Regions from separate parts of the Pseudomonas sp. nanlin1 genome, predicted to be linked through region 2. Evidence: predicted binding sites of a transcription regulator. Region 2 holds the regulator's gene; each other region holds the start of a gene.

Region 1 (5,223 bases), 690 kb from region 2:
CGGTCGGCATACAGGCCCATCAGCCAGCCGCCCAACGGACGCATCAGGAAGCCGACGGCGAAGATCGCTGCGGTGTTGAGTAACTGCGCGTTCAGGTTGCCTTTAGGGAAGAACACCTGGGCGAAGTACAGGGAAAAAGCGGCGTAGACGTACCAGTCGTACCACTCGACCATATTGCCGACCGAGCCACTGAAAATGGACTTGAGGCGGCTACGGGTGGTTTTTGGGGCAGCGGCGGAGGTACCGCCGCCGGGCAGGGTGTTGGCGTTATCCATGTCGGATCCTTCTAGTTGTTTTTGTAGGCCGCGTCTGGCGCAACCTTACAACCTCAATAGCAGGAGCCGTGCCAGGTACCACAGGCCGGTTTTAGAGGGGGGTAAGCGATTTCGGTAGGCAAAAAACCGCTTATGTATCCGTAAGAATAAGCGGTTTTTTGCCTGTTTCGGTGTATCAGCGGATCTTGAAACGAGCCATCAGCGCACTGACGCGGCTGTTAGCTTGCAGCAAGTCGCTGGTGTTGCGCTCGGTAGCATGGCTGCTGCTTAACAGTTCGTCGACCATGGCGCGGATCTGCACCATGCTGCGGTTGATCTCCTCGGTCACCGAGCGTTGCTGTTCGGCGGCCGTGGCGATCTGCGTGCTCAGGTTGTTGATCTGGCCAACTGAACCGGCCATTTCATCGAGCCCGGTATTGACCCGCGCCGTGGCATCGGCGGCCGACTGGCAGCTGGCCTGGGTACCTTCCATGGCCGCTACTGACGAACTGACCCCTTTGGTCAAGCGAGCCAGCATTTCGTTGATCTCGCTGGTGCTGCTCTGGGTGCGCGCGGCCAAAGCGCGCACCTCATCGGCGACCACGGCAAAGCCGCGACCTTGCTCGCCCGCACGGGCGGCCTCAATGGCGGCATTGAGTGCAAGCAGGTTGGTCTGGCCGGCGATTGCACCGATCACCCCAAGAATTTCCGTAATGCCCTGGGCGTCCTGCTGCATATGGCTGACGCTTTGGGTCGCACTGGCGACTTCGTCGATCAAGGCCACCACACTTTGGGTTGCCGCGCTGACGATCACCCGCGAGCGGTCGGCGTGTTCGTTGGCGCGCTGGGTGAACGAAGCTGTCTCGGCGGCATTGTGCGCCACCGCGTCGGCGGTGGAGCTCATTTCAGTGATGGCGGTGACTGTCTGATCGGTTTCTGAGGCATGCCGGGTCAGAATCTGGTTGGTATGGGCCGATGTGCGCTGCAGTTCATTCAGGCTGGAAGCCATGTCGCCGGTGGCGCTGTTGACCTCGCCAATCAGATTTTGCAGGTAGCCAATGAAGCCGTTGACCGAGTGACCAATGGCCCCCACTTCATCTTCGGCACGGATATTGATGCGGCGGGTCAGGTCAGCATCGCCGGCCGATAGGCTGTCGATGTTCTGTTTCAACGCTTTCAAACGTCTCACCAACGTGCCAATGGCCAGCAATTGCAGAACCGCGAGCAGCACGAGCAGAGGGATTTGCAGCAAGGCCAGCGTGCTCAGCACATCGTCGCGCTGGGCGGTAATGGCGCTGGTAGGCAAGGCGGTAGCCAGCCACCAGGGGGTGCCTGCGATAGGGCGCAGGAAGAAGGTGCTAGCGACACCCTGGTTATCGAATTCGCTGCGCAAGGCGCCTTTGCCCTGCTGGGCGAGACCGGCCTTGATCTGCGCGGCGAACGCGGATTCATCCGCCAGGTCGGCGATATTTTTCAGCACCACGGGTTGGTCGATATGGGTACTGTTGCTGATGATCTTGCCGTCGCCCTCGACGATCAGCATTTGCCCGCCAATGGTTTTTTCTTGGCTGGCTACCAGATCGTTGAAAAAGCCCAGGGTCACATCGATGGTGGCCACGCCATAGGCGGCTCCGTCACGCTGGATCGCCATGGCACAGTTGGTCCGAGGTTCCTGGCTTGCGTCATCCTTGTAGGCGGCAGCCCAGGCACACTGGCCGCGGGGTGTGGCCATGCCACCCTTGTACCAGCTCTGATCGTAGTAGTTTGGCGCCTCGGCACTGTTCCAGAACGTGTTGACGGTCAACTGGCCCGCCGCGTTGCGATGCCAAAACGTGCTGTGTTTATTGCGCCCTGGGGTGCGCTGGTTCGGCAGTGGCCAGATCCCGCCCCCAAAAACCTTCAGCTCGCCGTATTGATCCACCAGCCCCGGTAACACCTTGTCGATGGCGTCGCTGTCTAGCAGGGGGATGGTCTGGGTGATGCTGCGCTGCTGTGCCTGGACCTTGTTCAGCTCGTTCTGAATTTGTTTGGCCACTTCGTCGATTCTGTTCAGCACCACCTGTTCTTCCGTAGCCCGTAACTTGGGCGCCACCAGTTGGCTGATACCCACCGCGGTCAGCACCAGCAGGAGCAGCATGGAAAAGATCAGGGCAAAGGTATAGCGGGCTTGAATAGTTCGCAGCATGGCGAGGGCCTTATGGGGATCGTTCTAGGTTTTGTTATGAGCTATCTGCGACATATCGCCGCAAACCCCCCAGGCTTTAGCTCGACCGGACCAACGGTCACCGTGGTCACTCGCCTTTAAGGAACACCTCGCGCAGCAAGCCATGGCGCTGCATTTTTTCGTTGAGGGTACGCCGCGGTAATTGCAGCTCGTGCAGGACCGCTTTGATATCCCCATGATGGCGTGCCAAGGCGGCGCGCAGGCAGTGGGCCTCGAAGCTCTCCTGTTGCGCCGCCAGCGACTGGCCAGAGACGGGTGGCAGGCTCTGCGCCGGGTCTGCCAGGCCCATGGCGTGGCGCTCGGCCGCGTTGGCCAGCTCGCGCACGTTACCTGGCCAATCATGGCTCAATAGCTGGCCCAACTGTGCGCCGGTCAGCGCCGCCGCGCTGCGGCCCAGGCGCTGGGCGCAGGCGTGGGCCAGGTGCTCGAATAACAGGGGGATGTCTTCGCGCCGTTCGCGCAGGGCCGGTAGGCGCAACTGGGCGACGTTCAGGCGGTACGCCAGGTCCTCGCGAAAGCGCCCGGCACGGGCTTCGTCGAGCAGGTCGGGCTTGGTGGCGGCGACAATCCGTACGTCGACCGCGATGCTGCGGTTAGACCCCAGGCGCTCTAGGGTTTGTTCCTGCAACACCCGCAGCAGCTTGGCTTGCTGGGCCAGGGGCATGCTTTCTATTTCGTCGAGAAACAGCGTGCCGCCGTGGGCGTATTCAAGCTTGCCGATGCGTTTGCCCTGGGCGCCGGTGAAGGCGCCACTTTCATGGCCGAACAATTCCGCTTCGAAAAGCTGCTCCGGGATCGCCGCGCAATTGAGGGCGACAAAGGCTTTGTCAGCCCTGGGGCCGAAATCGTGCAGACAACGCGCGACCAGCTCCTTGCCGCTGCCGGTCTCACCGCGGATCACCACATTGACCGGCAGTGCGGCGAGGTCCAGCACCTGCCGGCGCAGCTGTTGCAGGCCGCTGGAAACCCCGAGCAAGCGCCCCTCGAGTTCATCGCGGTGGCCCTCACGTTCCTGCAGTCGACGGTTTTCCAGTACCAGTTGGCGCTTATCCAAAGCGCGCCGCAGACTGGCCAACAGGGCTTCGGGGCTGAAGGGTTTTTCCAGAAAATCGTAAGCGCCATCGCGCATGGCCTGCACCGCCATGGGCACGTCGCCATGGCCGGTGAGCAGGATCACCGGCAGTTCCGCGTCGCGGGCCTGTAGCGCTTGCAGCAGGCCCATGCCGTCCATACCGGGCATGCGCACATCGGTAATGACCACCCCAGGGAAATGCCCTGGCAGATGCGCCAGGCAGTCCTGCGCCCGGGCAAACAGTTGCACGTCGAAGCCCGCCAGATTCAGCCACTGCTCGACGGCACCGCGAATACTGGCTTCATCATCGACCACAATCACCGAATTGAGCATGGGTCAGGGCGCCTCGGCCGCCGGGAGGGAAAGGGTGAATACTGCGCCGTTGGGCAGGTTGCTGGCGAGCAACTGGCCGTGCAGCTCTTCGACAATGGCGCGCGAGACCGCCAGGCCCAAGCCTAGCCCCTCGCCGACCGGCTTAGTGGTAAAGAATGGATCGAATATCGCGTCGAGGTCGGCGGCGGCGATACCGCTGCCGTTGTCGGTCACGCTCAACTGCCAGGTGTTGGCGTCGCGTACGGTGCTGATACGCAGGCGGCGCGTCGCCTGGCCGGCCATGGCGTCCAGGGCGTTGTGCAACAGGTTGATCAGCACCTGTTCCAGGCGGATTGCATCACCGCTGACCCAGGCAGGGCGCGCCAGTTGCAAGTCCACTTGCACGTGCTCGGCGCGCAGCCGCGGTTCCAGCAACTGCAACGCCTGCTCCACCACCAACGCCAGGTCCAAACGCTCGCGCAGCCCCCCCGGGCTTTTGCGAGCAAAGGTTTTCAGGTGGCCAGTGAGCGCTGCCATGCGCGTCAAGAGCTGCTCTAACGGGTCAAGGGCCCGGTGCGCTTCGTCGACCCTGCCTTGGCCGAGTAGCAGGCGTAGGCTGGCAAGGTGCATGCGCTGCGCGGTCAGGGGCTGGTTGATCTCGTGGGCGAGGGCGGCGGACATCTGCCCCAGGGCCGCCAACTTGGCCGCTTGCACCAGGCCATCTTGGGCGGTGCGCAAGTCGCGGGTGCGGGCTTCGACCAGTTGCTCCAGTTCTTCCCGGCTACGCCGACGCACCCGCGCCAACCGCCAGCGCTGGTTGAGAAACAACGCCAGAAACATCAGCGTCAACCACAGCCCCGCTGCCGCCAGGCCGGCGTACAGGGCATCGTCCTGGGCCAGGGTTGGCGTGCGCAACAAGTGCAAGGTCCAGCCGTTGTCCTGCAACGCCAGTGATTCCCACAGGTAGCGCTGCGGCCCGTCAAGGGTCTGGACTTCCACTAAATGGCTGTTGTCGCCGAATGGACGCAGGCGCTGGTAGGCCAGGGGGGTGAGCGGCTGTTTGTCGTACTGGCGGGTGATGCTCAGTTGCTCGAGGTCGGCGAGGTTCAGTTCGCGCAAGGCGCGGTAGCGCCAGCCGGGCCGGTTGGCAATGAACACGATGCCCCGCGCATCGCTGACCAATAACAGGTCCTCGCCCTGGCGCCATTGCTGCTCTAACTGCGGCAGCTCCAGCTTGACCACCAGCGCCCCGAGAAAGCGCCCTGCGGCATCGTTGACCGCGCTGGAGAGAAAGTACCCAGGGACACCGCTGGTCACGCCCACCGCGTAAAAACTGCCACTGCCATGGGCCAGTGGCTGCT
Region 2 (5,223 bases):
CAGCAGCGGGCGCCAGTGCATCGGGTGTGAACGAGCCTTTACCGTGCAACTGATCGAGCAGCGACTCGAACTCGTCGTCGGTGATCTCGTCACTGGCCGGGGCTTTACTGGCTGCTACCGCAGCGGCAGGGGCCAGCGCCTCAGGGGCGAAGGAGCCCTTGCCGTGCAATTGGTCGAGCAGGGATTCGAATTCGTCATCGGTGATTTCATCGCTGGCAGCCGCTGCGGGCGCTGTTGCAGTGGGCTCCACGGTGACGCTGTCGAGGGAGTCGAGCAGGTGATCGAATTCGTTATCAGTGATATCAGCCGCCTCGGCTACCGGTGCAGGCTCAGGCGCTGGCTCAACAGGGGTAGGTTCGGCACCGGCAGGCTCGGCCAGACGCGTCAGCGCGGCGAGCAGTTCGGGGGTGGCTGGGGTGACCTCAGTACGTTCACGGACCTGGCTGAACATGCTGTTGACCGCATCGAGTGCTTCGAGGATCACGTCCATCAGTTCCGAGTCGACGCGGCGTTCACCCTTGCGCAGGATGTCGAACACGTTTTCGGCAATGTGGCAGCACTCCACCAGCTCGTTGAGCTGGAGGAAGCCGGCGCCCCCTTTTACAGTGTGAAAACCGCGAAAAATTGCATTGAGCAGGTTCGCGTCATCTGGGCGGCTTTCCAGCTCGACCAGTTGCTCGGACAGTTGCTCAAGAATTTCGCCGGCCTCTACCAGGAAGTCCTGGAGGATTTCTTCGTCGGCGCCGAAGCTCATGTGGGTGCTCCCTGGGATTAGTTAACGGTCAACACAGTCTGGCGGTTCTGGCCGGAAAGCCCCTGAGCCACGTCAGCGGACTTTCCTGAAACCCTGTCAGAAACCCAGGCTGGATAGCAGATCGTCGACATCGTCCTGACCAGATACAACGTCTTCACGTTTATCGGCATGAATCTGCGGACCTTCACCCTTGGATGGATCTTTTTCTTTATCTTTTTCTGCAACGATCGCTTGGTGATCATGATCGATCCCCGCAAAGCGATCGACGTGGCTGGCCATGAGCACCAGCTTGAGCAGATTGCTTTCCACTTCAGTGACCAATTGCGTGACGCGCTTGATCACCTGGCCCGTAAGGTCTTGATAATCCTGCGCCAACAAAATGTCGTTGAGGTTGGCAGTCAGTTGGTGAGACTCAGTATCGCTGCGTTTGAGAAACTCGCTGATTTTAGGAGCCAGCAGGCGAAACTCGTTGGCGTCCATCTCGCGGCGCGTGAAGCGTTCCCAATCCAGGCTCAACGCTTTGGCATCGGTCGCAAGGGCCTCAGACACCGGCGTGCTCTGCTCCACCAGGTCCATGGTTCGGTTGGCTGCGTTCTCGGTGAGCCTGACCACGTACGACAGCCGCTCGGTGGCGTCAGTGATCTGCGACACCTCTTCGGCTTGAGGCATATGGGGGTCGATATGAAAGTTGACGATCGCGCTGTGCAACTCACGGGTCAGCTTACCGACTTCCTGATACAGGCCACGGTCGCGGGTCTGGTTGAGCTGATGAATAAGGTCTACTGCATCGCCGAAACGGCCTTTTTCAAGGCTGGACACGAGCTCAGTAGCGTGTCTTTTCAGGGTCGACTCGAAGTCGGCCAAAGATGAATCTTTATTGTCCATAGCGCCCCCGTGGCGGTCATCAGCTGTTGACGCGCTCGAAGATCTTGTCGATCTTCTCTTTGAGCACTTGGGCGGTGAAAGGCTTGACCACATAGCCGTTAACACCGGCCTGGGCCGCTTCGATGATCTGCTCACGCTTGGCTTCGGCGGTCACCATCAATACCGGCATGGTTTTCAGACGCTCGTCGGCACGGACCTGCTTGAGCAGTTCAATGCCGGTCATGCCAGGCATGTTCCAGTCGGTGACCAAAAAGTCGAAGTTACCGCTTTGCAACATTGGCAATGCAGTGATGCCGTCATCGGCTTCCGCCGTGTTGGTGAACCCCAGATCGCGCAAAAGGTTCTTGATGATCCGCCGCATCGTCGAGAAATCGTCAACGATGAGGATTTTCATGTTCTTGTCCAATTAGACCTCCAGCAGTCTTGAACGCACCCAGCCCCTGGGCACGCAATCAAATCGAATCCGTTTAACCAGTACAGCGACTGCCAAAGCAGGCTACTTCGTAGTGAGCCGGGCCAACACCCAGTGGTGTTTACCTGATCACCCCGGAGCGAGCCCGGTACAGATCCGCCCTCCCCCCAAACCCGCGTATTTCTCTACGATCTAGCCCGCCAGTCTTCCAACCGCCCGCGCAGACGCGCCGCGCATTGGCTGTGCAACTGGCTGACCCGTGACTCGCTGACACCCAGCACTTCACCGATTTCCTTGAGGTTCAGCTCCTGATCGTAGTACAGCGACAACACCAGCTTTTCCCGCTCGGGCAGGTTGGCAATGGCATCAGCCAGCGCCGCCTGGAAACGTTCGTCTTCCAGGTCCCGCGACGGCTCCAGCGATCCTGTAGCGCCATCCTCGTGCAGGCCTTCGTGTTCGCCGTCCTGCAACAGGTCGTCGAAACTGAATAGGCGGCTGCCCAGGGTGTCGTTCAAAATCGCGTAGTAATCATCCAGACTCAACTTGAGTTCGGCCGCAACTTCATGATCTTTAGCGTCACGGCCAGTTTTTGCTTCAATTGCCCGAATCGCGTCGCTGACCATTCGCGTGTTGCGGTGCACCGAACGCGGCGCCCAATCACCCTTGCGGACTTCATCGAGCATGGCGCCGCGGATACGGATACCTGCGTAGGTCTCGAAACTGGCGCCTTTGCTCGAGTCGTACTTGGTCGACACTTCTAGCAGGCCAATCATGCCGGCCTGGATCAAGTCCTCGACCTGCACGCTGGCGGGCAGACGTGCCAACAGGTGATAAGCAATACGCTTGACCAAGGGCGCGTAGCGCTCGATCAACTCGTATTGTTGCGATTCCCTAGAAGCCTTGCTGTACATACGGTATCCGCTAGCACTCATGATACTGGCCCCGCGCTGGTTTGCTGAACGAGCCGCTCGACGAAGAATTCGAGATGCCCCCTTGGGTTGGCAGGCAGTGGCCAAGTGTCGACTTTCTGCGCGATGGCCTTGAAGGCCAGGGCACATTTGGAGCGCGGAAACGCTTCATACACCGCGCGTTGTTTCTGTACCGCTTTGCGTACACATTCGTCGTAAGGCACCGCACCCACGTATTGCAGCGCGACATCGAGGAAACGGTCGGTCACCTTGGTCAGCTTGGCAAACAGGTTGCGCCCTTCCTGCGGGCTCTGCGCCATGTTGGCCAAGACCCGGAAACGGTTCATGCCGTAGTCCCGGTTGAGTAATTTGATCAGCGCGTAAGCATCGGTGATGGAGGTGGGCTCGTCGCACACCACCAGCAGCACTTCCTGCGCAGCGCGCACGAAGCTGACCACCGAGTCGCCAATACCGGCAGCGGTATCGATCACCAGTACGTCGAGGTTGTCACCGACGTCGCTGAAGGCCTGGATCAGCCCGGCATGCTGCGCCTGGGACAGATGCACCATGCTCTGGGTGCCTGAAGCCGCCGGGACGATGCGGATGCCACCTGGCCCCTGCAACATCACGTCGCGCAGCTCACAACGACCCTCTATGACGTCTGCCAACGTGCGCTTGGGCGTCAACCCCAAGAGCACATCGACGTTGGCCAGCCCCAGGTCGGCATCCAGCAACATGACCCTGCGGCCAAGCTCTGCCAGAGCCAGTGACAAGTTCACTGACACATTAGTCTTCCCGACGCCACCTTTGCCGCCGGTCACCGCGATCACCTGTACGGGATGCATGCTACCCATGTTCGTTCTTTACCTTGTCTAGACCGGGGCCACACGGAGGGCTGCACATTCGAACATCCGAATAAAGCGTGGCAGTCCATCGATGTAGGAAGATTGCAGTTTCTTGACGCTCATCACCTCAGCCCACCCGCTTATTCGGACTGTGGTAGAGATCAGCGAACATGTCGGCCATGGCCTCCTCGCTGGGCTCTTCCTGCATCTGCACACTGACCGCGCGACTGACCAACTGGTGGCGGCGCGGCAGGTGCAGGTCATCTGGGATACGTGGGCCATCCGTGAGATAGGCCACCGGAAGTCGATGACTGATCGCCAGGCTGAGCACTTCGCCCAGATTGGCGGTTTCGTCGAGTTTGGTCAGGATGCAACCAGCCAGACCGCAGCGCTTGTAGCTGTGGTAGGCGGCCTGGAGCACCTGCTTCTGGCTGGTGGTTGCCAATACCAGGTAATTGCGTGCGCGAATACCGCGCCCGGCCAGGCTTTCCAGTTGCATGCGCAGGGCCGGGTCGCTGGCTTGCAGGCCTGCCGTGTCGATCAATACGACGCGCTTGCGCAGCAGTGGTTCCAGGGCCTGGACCAGGGATTGGCCTGGGTCGACCTGGGTCACCGAAACATTGAGGATACGGCCGAGGGTCTTGAGCTGTTCCTGGGCACCGATACGGAAGCTGTCCATGCTCACCAGGGCAACGCTCTGGGCGCCGTACTTGAGCACATAACGCGCGGCCAATTTGGCCAGGGTGGTGGTCTTGCCCATGCCCGCGGGGCCCACCATGGCGATCACGCCGCCTTCTTCCAGGGGCTCGACCTCGGGGGTGACGATCATCCGTGCCAGGTGCGCCAGCAACATGCGCCAGGCTTGCTTGGGTTCTTTGATATCGCTGGTCAATTCCAGCAGCTCGCGGGCCAGAGGGCCCGACAAGCCGATGCGCAGCAGGCGCCGCCACAGGTTGGCCTGGTGCGGCTGGCTGCCCTGCAGTTGGTTCCAGGCCAGCGAGCCCAACTGCACTTCCAGCAGTTCGCGCAGGCCATTGAGTTCCGAGCGCATCGAGTCGAACAGGCTGCGGTCGACCGCGGCTTGCGCGGCGACCGGTGCAGCTGCAGGACGCACAGGCTCTTCGAAGTGGGGCTCGATCAAAGGCTCGGCAGCGGTCAGCGGCAAGCCGGCAAACAGCTGACGGTTGGCGGTGGTGTCGCTGTCGTTGCGCTGGGTCAATTCGGCCTGGGCTGTGACGATGCGAGACTGGGTCTTGCGCAGTTCTTCTTCCAACTCGAGGTTAGGCACGCGCGGCGCCAGCGCGGACAGTTTGTAGTCCAGCGCAGCGGTCAGCTCCACGCCGCCGGCAATGCGGCGGTTACCGATGATGGCGGCATCGGAGCCCAGCTCATCACGGACCAGCTTCATTGCCTGACGCA
Region 3 (5,223 bases), 1.6 Mb from region 2:
ATGATCGCCGCGCGGCCGACCACCGCTGACAACGGCATGCCGCCGGCCAAGCTCTTGGCCACGGTCACTAGGTCGGGCTGGATCCCCGAGTGCTGGTAGCCGAACATGGTGCCCGTGCGGCCAAACCCGGCCTGGATTTCATCCATGATCAAGACAATGCCGTGGCGGTCGCAACGCTCGCGCAAGCCTTGTAGAAAAGCGCTGGGGGCGGCCAGGAAGCCGCCGTCGCCTTGCACCGGTTCGATCAGAATAGCGGCCACGCGGTCCGGGGCGACATCGGTGGCGAACAGCTCGTCGAGGTCGGCCAGGGCGGCCTCGCTGCTGATGCCGCGATAAGGGTTGGGGTACAAGGCGTGGTAGATCTCGGCGGGGAAGGGGCCAAAGTTCTGTTTGTAGGGCTGGCTCATGCCCGTCAGCGTCACGCCCAGCAGGGTACGCCCGTGGAAGCCACCGCGAAATGAAATCACCCCGGTACGCTGGGTATAGCCGCGGGCGATCTTGATGGCGTTCTCCACCGCTTCGGCGCCGGAGGTAAACAACACGCTTTTAAAATGCTGGTCGCCGCCGATCAGCGCATTGAGCCGCGCGGCCACTTGAATATACGGCTCGTACGCGGCCACTTGAAAACTGGCGTGGGAGATCTCCCCAACCTGGCGCCGCACCGCTTCCACCACCCGTGGGTGGTTATGGCCCACATTGAGTACGCCGATGCCGCCGACGAAGTCCAGGTAGCGTTTGCCGTCCACGTCCCACAGCTCGGCACCCTGGGCCCGTGCGGCCACGATCGGGTGGGCCGTGATGATGCCTCGCGGCACATGGCGTTCACGTTGTGCCAGCAGGCGCTCGTTGTGGGTCAATGCAGAATTCATCTCGGTCTCCATGGCCGCCGGAACGGGCGGCTGCGTACATTCAGGATAAGGATTGCCCAGAGTCACAAGCGCTGAACTTGCCCCCGGCTTTGCCGAGATCGGCTGTTTTCGCCGCGCGCCGCGACATAATCGACTGCGCGCTAGCCAGGGCCGACTCAGCCGAGGCCGCCGATGTGCCAGGCCTTGATCTCGAGGAACTCATCCAGGCCGTATTTCGAGCCTTCGCGGCCGCTGCCGGACATTTTCACGCCGCCGAACGGGGCGACTTCCATCGAGATGATCCCGGTGTTCAAACCGACCATGCCAAATTCCAGTTTTTCCCCCACGCGCCAGGCGCGGCTCATATTCTGGGTGAAGTAGTACGCCCCAAGGCCGTAAGGCGTGGCGTTGGCCAGGGCCAGCGCCTGGGCTTCATCCTCAAAGCGAAACAGCGGCGCCACCGGGCCGAAGGTTTCTTCATTGGCCAGCAGCATGTCTGCCGAGGCATCGCGCAAGATGGTCGGTTGCACGAACAAACCTTGGCCTTCGGGGGCGCCACCCACGGCGATGCTGGCGCCCTTGGCCACGGCGTCGTGAATGTGGCGGGCGACTTTGTCCACCGCTGCCTGGTTGATCAAGGGGCCGATCGTCACGCCTTCGTCCAGGCCATCGCCCACTTTGAGGCCGGCCACGGCGGCCGCCAGGGCTTGGGCAAAGCGCTCGTAAATGCCGTCCTGCACCAGAATCCGGTTGGCACACACGCAGGTCTGCCCGGCGTTACGGAATTTGCTCAACATAACCCCCGCCACTGCCTGGTCGAGGTCGGCATCGTCGAACACGATAAAGGGCGCATTGCCGCCCAGTTCCAGGCTCAGACGCTTGATGGTGTCGGCGCACTGGGCCATCAGCAATTGGCCGACGCGGGTAGAGCCGGTAAACGACAGCTTGCGCACGGCGGGGTTGGCTGTGAGTTCGCCACCGATGCCGCTGGGCATGCCGGTGAGCACATTGAACACGCCGGCCGGGATCCCGGCGCGTTCGGCCAGTACCGCCAGGGCCAAGGCCGAGAGCGGGGTCATGTCCGACGGTTTGACCAACACCGGGCAACCGGCGGCCAGGGCCGGGGCGCACTTGCGGGTGATCATGGCATTGGGGAAATTCCACGGGGTGATCGCCGCGACCACGCCAATAGGCTGCTTGAGCACCAGAATCCGCCGATCACGGGTGGGGGCAGGGATAGTGTCGCCATACACGCGCCGGGCTTCTTCGGCGAACCACTTGATAAAGCTGGCGCCATAGGCGATCTCACCGCGGGCCTCGGCAATCGGTTTGCCCTGCTCGGCGGTCATGATCTGCGCCAGGTCTTCCTGGTTGGCCAAGACCAAGCCGTGCCAAGTCTCCAGCAAGCCAGCCCGCACGGCTGCGGGTGTCTCCCGCCATTGCTCTAAAGCGGCCTCGGCCGCAGCGACGGCGCGGCGGGTTTCATTCGCCTGCAAGGCTGGCACACGAGCGATCACCTGGCCGGTAGCGGGGTTGGTCACCTCCAGGGTGGCGCCGTCGTCGGCGCTAATCCAGGCGCCGTTGACGTAGGCACGCTCAACCAAGAGTGAGGGGTCACGAAGCTGCATGTTGGGCATGGGCAAACCTTGTGTTCTGCGGGCCAGGCAGCGGTACCCGCCGTGCCCGCGCATGAGGGTTATGGAGTGGCTTCAATGTACCGGGGGATGGCTAGCGCCCGAGCGCACAAATGGGCCCGCACGGAGTGCTTTATTGCGTTTTTGCCCGAGCTGGCGGCATGACCTGCGCCTAACCGAAGCAATGGGTTAGGTGCGGTAATAGAAGGAGACTATCGATGAGTTGCGCAAAATATTCCGGTTGGCCTAATGAAACCTGGCGCGCCCCGCCATGGTGGCACTGTGATTGTAATAGAAGGTTTCAATTCATTTCTTGAACGTTGCGGCAGATAGCCTGGGCATAACGCCAGTTTTTTGCTGGCGCGCCCTTATTGGAGTGTCCATGAATTTGCGTTCGCTGAATATCGCCCCCAGAGCATCCCTCTGTTTCGGCCTGATTACCCTGCTGGTGATCGCCCTGGGCGGGTTCGCCTACCTCCAACTGGGTAAGCTGCGCGCCACCGAGCAGGACATCGAAAACAATTGGCTGGCAAGCATTCAGACCGCCGACGACATTCAGATCGCCATGCTCGGCGCGCGTTTGGAAAGCATTCGCTTGCTGGCCACCAATAACCCTCAGGAGCATGCCGCCGCCGTTCAGCAATTGGAGAAGGCCAAGCAGCGCCTAGATGAGCGCACCGACTTCTATCGCAAAAACCTGCTGTCCGACGACCAGGAACGTGAGCATTTCGAACAGGCGGCGGCGCTGATGGTGCGCTTTCTCGACGGCCTGCAGCAGATCGTCAAACTCGATACGGATCAGCACGAACAAGCAGTAACATTTGCCAACACCGAACAACGGGACAGGGCGGCGGCCTACCAGGCAAAAATCGCCGATCTGCGTGAACACAACAGCAAAGGTGCAGCTGAGGCAGGGTTGGTCGCCACCAGCGTGTACGACCACAGCACCACCGTGGTCGATGTCGTCGTCGCCATCGCCTTGGTGCTGACTATTGTGCTGGCGATCTTGCTGACCCGCAGCATCGTCAGGCCCATGAGCGCCTCGTTGAAAATGGCCGAAGAAATCGCCGCAGGTGACCTGCGTTTGACCCTGGAAGTGACCGGTAACGATGAGTCCGCGCGCCTGATGCGAGCGCTGAATACCATGCAGGGCACTTTGCGCAGTACCATCGGTGAGATCTCCGACGCGTCGGCCCAGCTCAGCTCGGCGGCAGTGGAGATGACCTCAATCACTGAAAGTGCCAACCGCACGCTGTTGCAACAAAACAGTGAAATCGAACAAGCCGCCACCGCCGTGACCGAAATGAGCGCCGCCGTGGAAGAGGTGGCCCGTAATGCCAACTCCACCTCTGAAGCGGCCAAGGACTCGAACAAAGCCGCCGCCAGCGGTAACCAGAAAGTCAGTGAAACCCTCAAGGCTATGCACAGCCTGACCCAACGGGTCGAGTTGACCTCCGGGCAAGTGCAGGGCTTGGCAGGGCAAGCCCAGGACATCAGCAAAGTGCTGGGGGTGATCCGCGCGATCGCCGAGCAAACCAACCTGCTGGCGCTCAACGCGGCCATTGAAGCCGCGCGCGCTGGTGAACAGGGCCGCGGTTTTGCCGTGGTCGCTGACGAAGTGCGGGCCTTGGCCCACCGCACCCAGACCTCGACCCAGGAAATCGAGCAAATGATTTCGGCGATCCAGACCGGCACTTCGCAGGTGGTGGCTTCGATGGGCAGCAGTACTGAGGAAGTGCATAACACCCAGCGCACGGCCGACGAAGCGGGGCGCTCCCTGCAAGCCATCACCGATGCCGTGCAACTGATCGACGACCGCAACCATCAGATCGCCACTGCCGCAGAGGAACAGGCCCACGTGGCCCGAGAAGTGGACCGCGCGCTCACCAGTATTCGTGACCTGGCTCTGCAGAGCAGCGAAGGCACGCAACAAACCTTGATTGCCAGCAACGAGCTGTCGCAGTTGGCGGTGAATCTGAATCAGATGGTCACCCGTTTTCGGACGTGATCAGCCAGGCACTTTACGTACAGAACCTAATAGTGGCCCCAGTGTTCGCAGCCCGGCCTATAGGGGTCCCGCACGCAAACACTGCTTGCACCATCGCCAGGGCCCCAGGATTGGCCAGTCGGCCCATTAGGGTTGACGTTCCCAGCGATTAGCCGGCAACCACTGAGCAATACGATAAGAAAAATAAGGACGACCTGCATAACCCACCTCCCAAAAAAACCACCATACGCCGGTGGTTTTTTCGCGAAATAGGACGTTTCCGAACAGGATGTAGCGCCCGTCTGGTACCCAAGACGCGACTGGCGGATCGGTTCGTAGCCCTAAGGTTTAGTCGTCTCGCGTTAATACCTCCAGCAACTCAATCTCGAACACCAGGTTCGAGTGAGCAGGGATGTGTTCGCCGACTTGCCGCTCGCCATAGGCCAGGTGCGCAGGCACCCAAAGCTTGCGCTTACCGCCCACGCGCATGCCCATCAGGCCTTGGTCCCAGCCCTTGATCACTCGGCCCGTACCGATCACGCATTGAAACGGCTTGCCCCGCTGATAGGACGAATCGAAAAGGCTGCCGTCCTCCAAATACCCGCTGTATTGGGTGGTGATCAGCGCTCCTTTGACTGCGGCTTTACCTTCGCCTAGGGCAATGTCGGTGACCTGTAGCTCGTCGCTCATGAACCGCTCCTGTGTAAGACCTCGATCGATGCAACCAAGGATAACCGCAGGGGAGTGCACGACG
Region 4 (5,223 bases), 1.0 Mb from region 2:
CGCATGGCCGATCTCATGAACGAAGGTCATGTAGTCGTAAGAGCCGGCGCTCGGCGTATCCACATTGGTATTGGGACCAATCCATACGTCGCCGGCACTTGGCCCGCTCCCGGGCATGTAGGCCCAGGCGGCGGAATCGAGGTCCATGAAATAGTAGCCACCAAAGCGCAGATCGCCCGCGGTGGTCGTTGAGTCAGTCACTTGCGTGAACTGCAGATTTGCCACCGCGCTCCAGGACGCCAAGGCACTGACTGCCGCGCTTTCCTGCCCTGCAGTTAATGTGTAGCTATAGTCTGGCTCGTCATCCGCGCTGTAGTCGCGGGCAAAATAGGAGTTGTCGGACAGAAAGCTGTAAGTCAGTTGGGTAGTGCCCGAGCCGCTTGGACTCCAATAGATGCCGTACAGCAGGGAAGAAAAATTCTCTCGGCTGGAGAAACTGTACGCATAGCTGTAGGGCGTGGTGCTGAGCGGGCCGGACATGGTGTTTTCCGAAACTGGGCTGCGGACCTCCTTGTGTGTCCGCAAGGACACATAAATAATGCCTTATTAATGACGTCAGTTCTATGGCGAAACATCCGGCCCCACATTTCTCCGGATGACTGGTCGCAGGATCGCTACTCAGTGGTGGCTCTCGCCATAACGCACCTACCTTCCCTTATTCCTGACTGCGCCACATCGTCGGCCAATACTGCGACGGCGTACCACTACAGGTTGCCATCATTTCCATGGACCTGAGCTCGAACGCTTTGCCATTGAACCGCCAGGTCTGATGAGTACCGCAATCGCCAATTCCGCGGCCTTTGTCGAAACTTTCCAGCACACCTGTTAGCGGGTCGTAGCTGACCGAGCCGCTCACCGCGCTGTCGCTGCCCTGCCAGGGTAGCGGCTGGATAGTGGGAGGCTGCGGTTTGACGGGCAACGCCCGCGGCGTTTGGTACAGGGCATAAGCGCAATTGTAGGCGCCGCACGAAGTGCGGATCAGCACCAACGCCGTTTTGCTGTCCAATGCATACACACTGGCTTCGGGCGGTTGTTGTTCTTCGAGCTCCTGGTCCCATTCATGCTGGGTCGCCTTGATCACCAGGCCGCCCAGTTTTTGCGCTTCCTCAGCCCCCATGGCCTGGGTTTTCGGAAACGGCGCCAACTTGGGCGCAGCCACTGCGGCAGGTACGCTTTTTTCTTCACGCTTGCCTTTCTCGGCCAGCGCGCCAGGCGTGCCGACCCGGCCTTGCACCGAGTCCATCAACAGCAGCGCCGCGTTCAGCCCTTGTAGGGACGCGCTAACGGGGCCATCGGCGAGCGGCATCGACAGACGGGTGCCATTGCGAACCTCGCCTAGCCAGGCCTGGGCATTGGCCCCTGAAGTTTGGTATTGGCCCTCGCGGTTTTTTTGCAATGCACTATTGATCGGCTGGCCGTCCAGTTGTGGCGCGCCTGTGGGGGCGACATTCGCGGCCAGGGTGACTTGTAGGGCGCCGTCAATACCGGCCTCGCGGGTCACTTGAACAATCAGCCCGGCCCCTTCGGTTTGCTCCTCGGCAGCCAGGGCGGTGCAGCGGCGGGTGTTGTCGCAACCCACCGCCCAGTCGTCGAAGGTTTGGTAGAGGGGGGCATCTTCAGGCTCGGCAGCGAGCACTGCGCTCGGTACGGCCAGGGCTAGCGCTGTCAGTGCATAGGTGGGGAAGTGTAAGAGAGCACGCATCGCAGGTGAGCCTCGGGGCTGGAAAGCCCTGATGCTAACCGAATGACTGACGGGATGCGTAGAGTGGTGACGCGCAGAAACAAGAAAGCCCGCACAAGGCGGGCTTCTTGATTTGATTCACAGATTGCTACAGACATCTGTGAATCGGTACTTGGTGGCTACACAGGGACTTGAACCCCGGACCCCAGCATTATGAATGCTATGCTCTAACCAACTGAGCTATGTAGCCAAGTGGCGCGCATTATTCGTGGATATCGAAAATGTGTCAACCCTTAACCCCAAAAAAATTCTCCATGTGATCAATTGCTTAGCTTTTCCCTGGCTTCGGCCGTCGAAACACCATCGCCCATTATCGCTTCAGTCTGCCGCTGGTCGGCCGATGCCCTATGCACGCCCGTACCACCGGACTCTGTCGTTTCCATCAGTGACGCTTAATAGTGCAGGGTCGCGCCCTGTTGTGGGTCTCGTGCACTGCGTTGGAACGCTGATGCCCCGGTATGGCGGCTGCGCGACGCTTTTGCTATTAGGCAACCGGACGCAGGTCTAAATCTTGCTTGCACAATGGCATATTGCCGGTATCGGCACCTTAGGGTCGATCCTGTACAACGGGCGACCCTCGAAGTGTTCAGAGGAGTAGTTGAACATGCATGGCCTTTTATCCCCAGGAATCCGTCTGCTCGGCCAGTTTGGCTTTGCGCGCAAGTTCCAGCTGCTGTTTCTGTTGTTTATGCTGCCACTGGCGGCCAGCTTGTGGATGCTGGGTGATCATTTTCGCGAAACGTTGGTGGTGATTGCCAAAGAGCGCTCCGGTGTGCAGCAATTGCTGGCGCTGGATCGGGTCGACTCACTGGTGTCTGCTCAGCGCAACCTGGCCGCGCGTTGGAAGGCTGTGGATATCTTGCGCGCCCCTGGCCCCGAGGCGTTGCAGGCCATCGCAGCGCTGGAAGCGTCGGCGCCGGTGCTGACTAAAGCGATCGACGACTTGGCCGCGCAACTGCGTGAGGCCAACGCTGCCGCCGAGGTGCAGGCCCGGGTGCAAGATTTACAAGCGGCGGTGCCAAGCTTGCAATTGGCCAACCTGCGCACTGTGGGTTGGTGGCCAGATGGTTTTGATCGATTCACTGCGGTGCTCGGCTTGTTGCAGGGCCTGCGTGAGCAGATCGCAATGGACAGCGGGTTGACGGTGGACCCATCGAAGGAAGGCTATTTGCTGATGCAAATCGCCACCCAGCAAGCGCCGGATCTGATCGAGCGGGTAGGGCGCCTGGCCAGTGTGGGCGAGTCTTCCGTGGCGGCGGGGCAGTTCAGCATGCAGAGCCGCCTGCAGATGCGTGACCTGCGCGGCCGTATCAATGATGCCCGCGACCAAATGAATAAAGCCGGCTCGGCCCTGCAAGCGAAACTTGCGCCGGAGTTGGCCGGTTGGGCCAGCGAATATGCCAGCGCTCAACAAAAATTGGACAGCGACCTTAAGGTGCTGGACGACGGCGTGTTCGGCGGCAGCATCACCCTCAAGTCGGCCGATTTCCAGCGCACCATCGACGGCCTTTTGCAGACCTTGGCTGATTTACGCGAGCAGTCGCTGGGCTCGCTGGATACGCGCCTGGGCTATTACCACGATCATGCGATCCGCCAGGCGGTGCCGGTGATCGCCATGTTCACCCTGTTGTTACTGGCCGCGCTGTACCTGTTCGTTTGCCTGCAAAACTCCATCCGGCGCAGTACGCGGGGCATCACCACCCTGGCCCAGTCATTGCGCGACGGCAACCTGCGGGTAGAGGTCGAGGTGCAGGGGCGAGATGAGCTGGCAACCATCAGCACCGCGCTGAATGCGGCCGTGGTGCAGCTGCGCGCCAGCCTGTTGGGCGTCAACCAGGAAACCGTGAAACTGAGCGAAGCGGTGATCACGCTAAACGCGCACTCCAACGACACCCTCGGTGAAGTTGAAGCCCAGCAACACCAGATAAGCCAGATTGCCACAGCCGCCACGGAGCTGGCAGCCACTTCACAGGGGGTGTCGAAAAGCTGCGAATCCGCTTCGGCCAGCGTGCGCCAGACGCGTTCTATCGCTGAGGTCAGCCAGCGAGACAGCGAACGCACCACCAGCAGCATTCAAGCCCTCAATCGGCGCCTGGGCGAGACGGCAGCCGCGTTGGGGCGGGTCAGCGAGCAGGGGCAACAGATCCAGTCGGTCGTGGATGTGATTCGTGGCATCGCCGAGCAGACCAACCTGTTGGCCCTCAATGCCGCCATTGAGGCCGCCCGCGCGGGCGAACAGGGGCGCGGGTTTGCCGTGGTGGCCGATGAAGTGCGCAGCTTGTCCCAGCGTACCCAAGCCTCGACTGCGCAGATCGCCGGGACCGTCGAAAGCCTACGCACGACCCTGAGCGATGCCGTGGAACTGATGGAGGCCGCCTGTGGCCAAGCGCAAAACGATGCGACCGCCGTCACCGGGCTCGGCCTGAGCCTGGTGGAGATCGCCACCGCTGTGCAGGGGGTTAGTGACACGTTGGCGCATATCGCCACGGCGGTGCAAGAGCAGGCGGCGACGGCGGATGAGGTGAGCAGCAATATCCAGCAGGTCGACCAGGCCGCGATGCGCCTACTGGACGGCGCTCGCGCGGTCAATCAGGCGGCGGATCAGCTCAGTTCCGGCAGCCAGGCGCTGAATGACAATACCTCACGGTTCCGCCTAGCGTAGGAGGGGCCTGGGCCCCGATCTCTTGATCTTCGCCGCGCACCGCCTAATTACCAAGGCCCAGGGTGGCCGCGTTATGCACAGATCTGGCGCAGCTGAGAAAGCCGGCTGCGAGTGCGCACGATATCGGCGATATCGCTACGGTCGATGGCACCGTCCAGCGGCCATTGGCTGATCATGAACAGCGTGCAGCGGTTGTCATAGAGCACGTCGACCAAATTCAAAAAGCGCTGCTGGGCTGCCACCGTGGTGGTTGAAATGGGTGGAACCGCGTCGATGATCCAACGCGAGCAGGTTTGCACCAGCGCTAGATAGTCCATGGTTGCCGTAGGCGCGTCGCAGATGTCGGCGAAGCTCACGTGCACGGTGCCCTGGCCAATGGAGCCCACTTGTAGCTGCCGATGATTGAGCGTAATGGCCATGCCGTGGGTTGGGTACTCGGGGATGCCCACCTGTTGGCGCTGCTCGGGGCTACCGGGGGAAATAAAGGCGCCCTGGTTGAACGGTTCGCCATTGCTATTGGCCAGTTGCCGGTAATCCGTATCTCCCGCAATGGCCAGCACGTCCATATGGGCTTCGATCAAGCGAATGGTCGGCAGAAACCGTTCATGGTAAAGCGGGTTGGGCAGCAGTTCGGCGGGGGGGTAGTTGGAGGTTGTCACGAGCACGCAGTCGCGGGCGAATAGCGCTTTGAACACGCGGCTAATTAGCATGGCGTCGCCGATGTCGTGCAAATGAAACTCGTCGAAACACAATAGTCGGCAGCCCCCCAGTAAGGCCTGCAGCGCATCCTCCATGGAGGTTCGGCTACCGGCACGGCGGA

Evidence for each region. Region 2 encodes FliA, which starts transcription of late flagellar genes. Its sites were predicted from a motif close to CTAAAGTTTNNNNNNNNNNNGCCGNTAA; they were not measured.
Region 1: QCL65_RS05755 (methyl-accepting chemotaxis protein) is a predicted target of FliA. The motif match lies at 2,492-2,519, and genes of this name have one in related genera.
Region 3: QCL65_RS16430 (methyl-accepting chemotaxis protein) is a predicted target of FliA. The motif match lies at 2,827-2,854, and genes of this name have one in related genera.
Region 4: QCL65_RS04255 (methyl-accepting chemotaxis protein) is a predicted target of FliA. The motif match lies at 2,058-2,085, and genes of this name have one in related genera.

Annotation. Positions count from the first base shown of each region.
Region 1 is NZ_CP124218.1:1,233,350-1,238,572, forward strand. It holds gene QCL65_RS05750 (MFS transporter) at 1-275, opposite strand, end outside; gene QCL65_RS05755 (methyl-accepting chemotaxis protein) at 451-2,439, opposite strand; gene QCL65_RS05760 (sigma-54-dependent transcriptional regulator) at 2,546-3,883, opposite strand; gene QCL65_RS05765 (ATP-binding protein) at 3,887-5,223, opposite strand, start outside.
Region 2 is NZ_CP124218.1:1,922,955-1,928,177, reverse strand. It holds gene QCL65_RS09080 (chemotaxis protein CheA) at 1-754, opposite strand, end outside; gene QCL65_RS09075 (protein phosphatase CheZ) at 851-1,639, opposite strand; gene cheY (chemotaxis response regulator CheY) at 1,659-2,033, opposite strand; gene fliA (RNA polymerase sigma factor FliA) at 2,237-2,986, opposite strand; gene fleN (flagellar synthesis regulator FleN) at 2,980-3,813, opposite strand; gene flhF (flagellar biosynthesis protein FlhF) at 3,932-5,223, opposite strand, start outside.
Region 3 is NZ_CP124218.1:3,534,255-3,539,477, reverse strand. It holds gene gabT (4-aminobutyrate--2-oxoglutarate transaminase) at 1-869, opposite strand, end outside; gene QCL65_RS16435 (NAD-dependent succinate-semialdehyde dehydrogenase) at 1,025-2,485, opposite strand; gene QCL65_RS16430 (methyl-accepting chemotaxis protein) at 2,865-4,490, shown strand; gene QCL65_RS16425 (FKBP-type peptidyl-prolyl cis-trans isomerase) at 4,818-5,159, opposite strand.
Region 4 is NZ_CP124218.1:911,969-917,191, forward strand. It holds gene QCL65_RS04240 (M10 family metallopeptidase C-terminal domain-containing protein) at 1-480, opposite strand, end outside; gene QCL65_RS04245 (DUF1176 domain-containing protein) at 656-1,702, opposite strand; tRNA gene QCL65_RS04250 (tRNA-Met) at 1,855-1,931, opposite strand; gene QCL65_RS04255 (methyl-accepting chemotaxis protein) at 2,346-4,403, shown strand; gene zapE (cell division protein ZapE) at 4,475-5,223, opposite strand, start outside.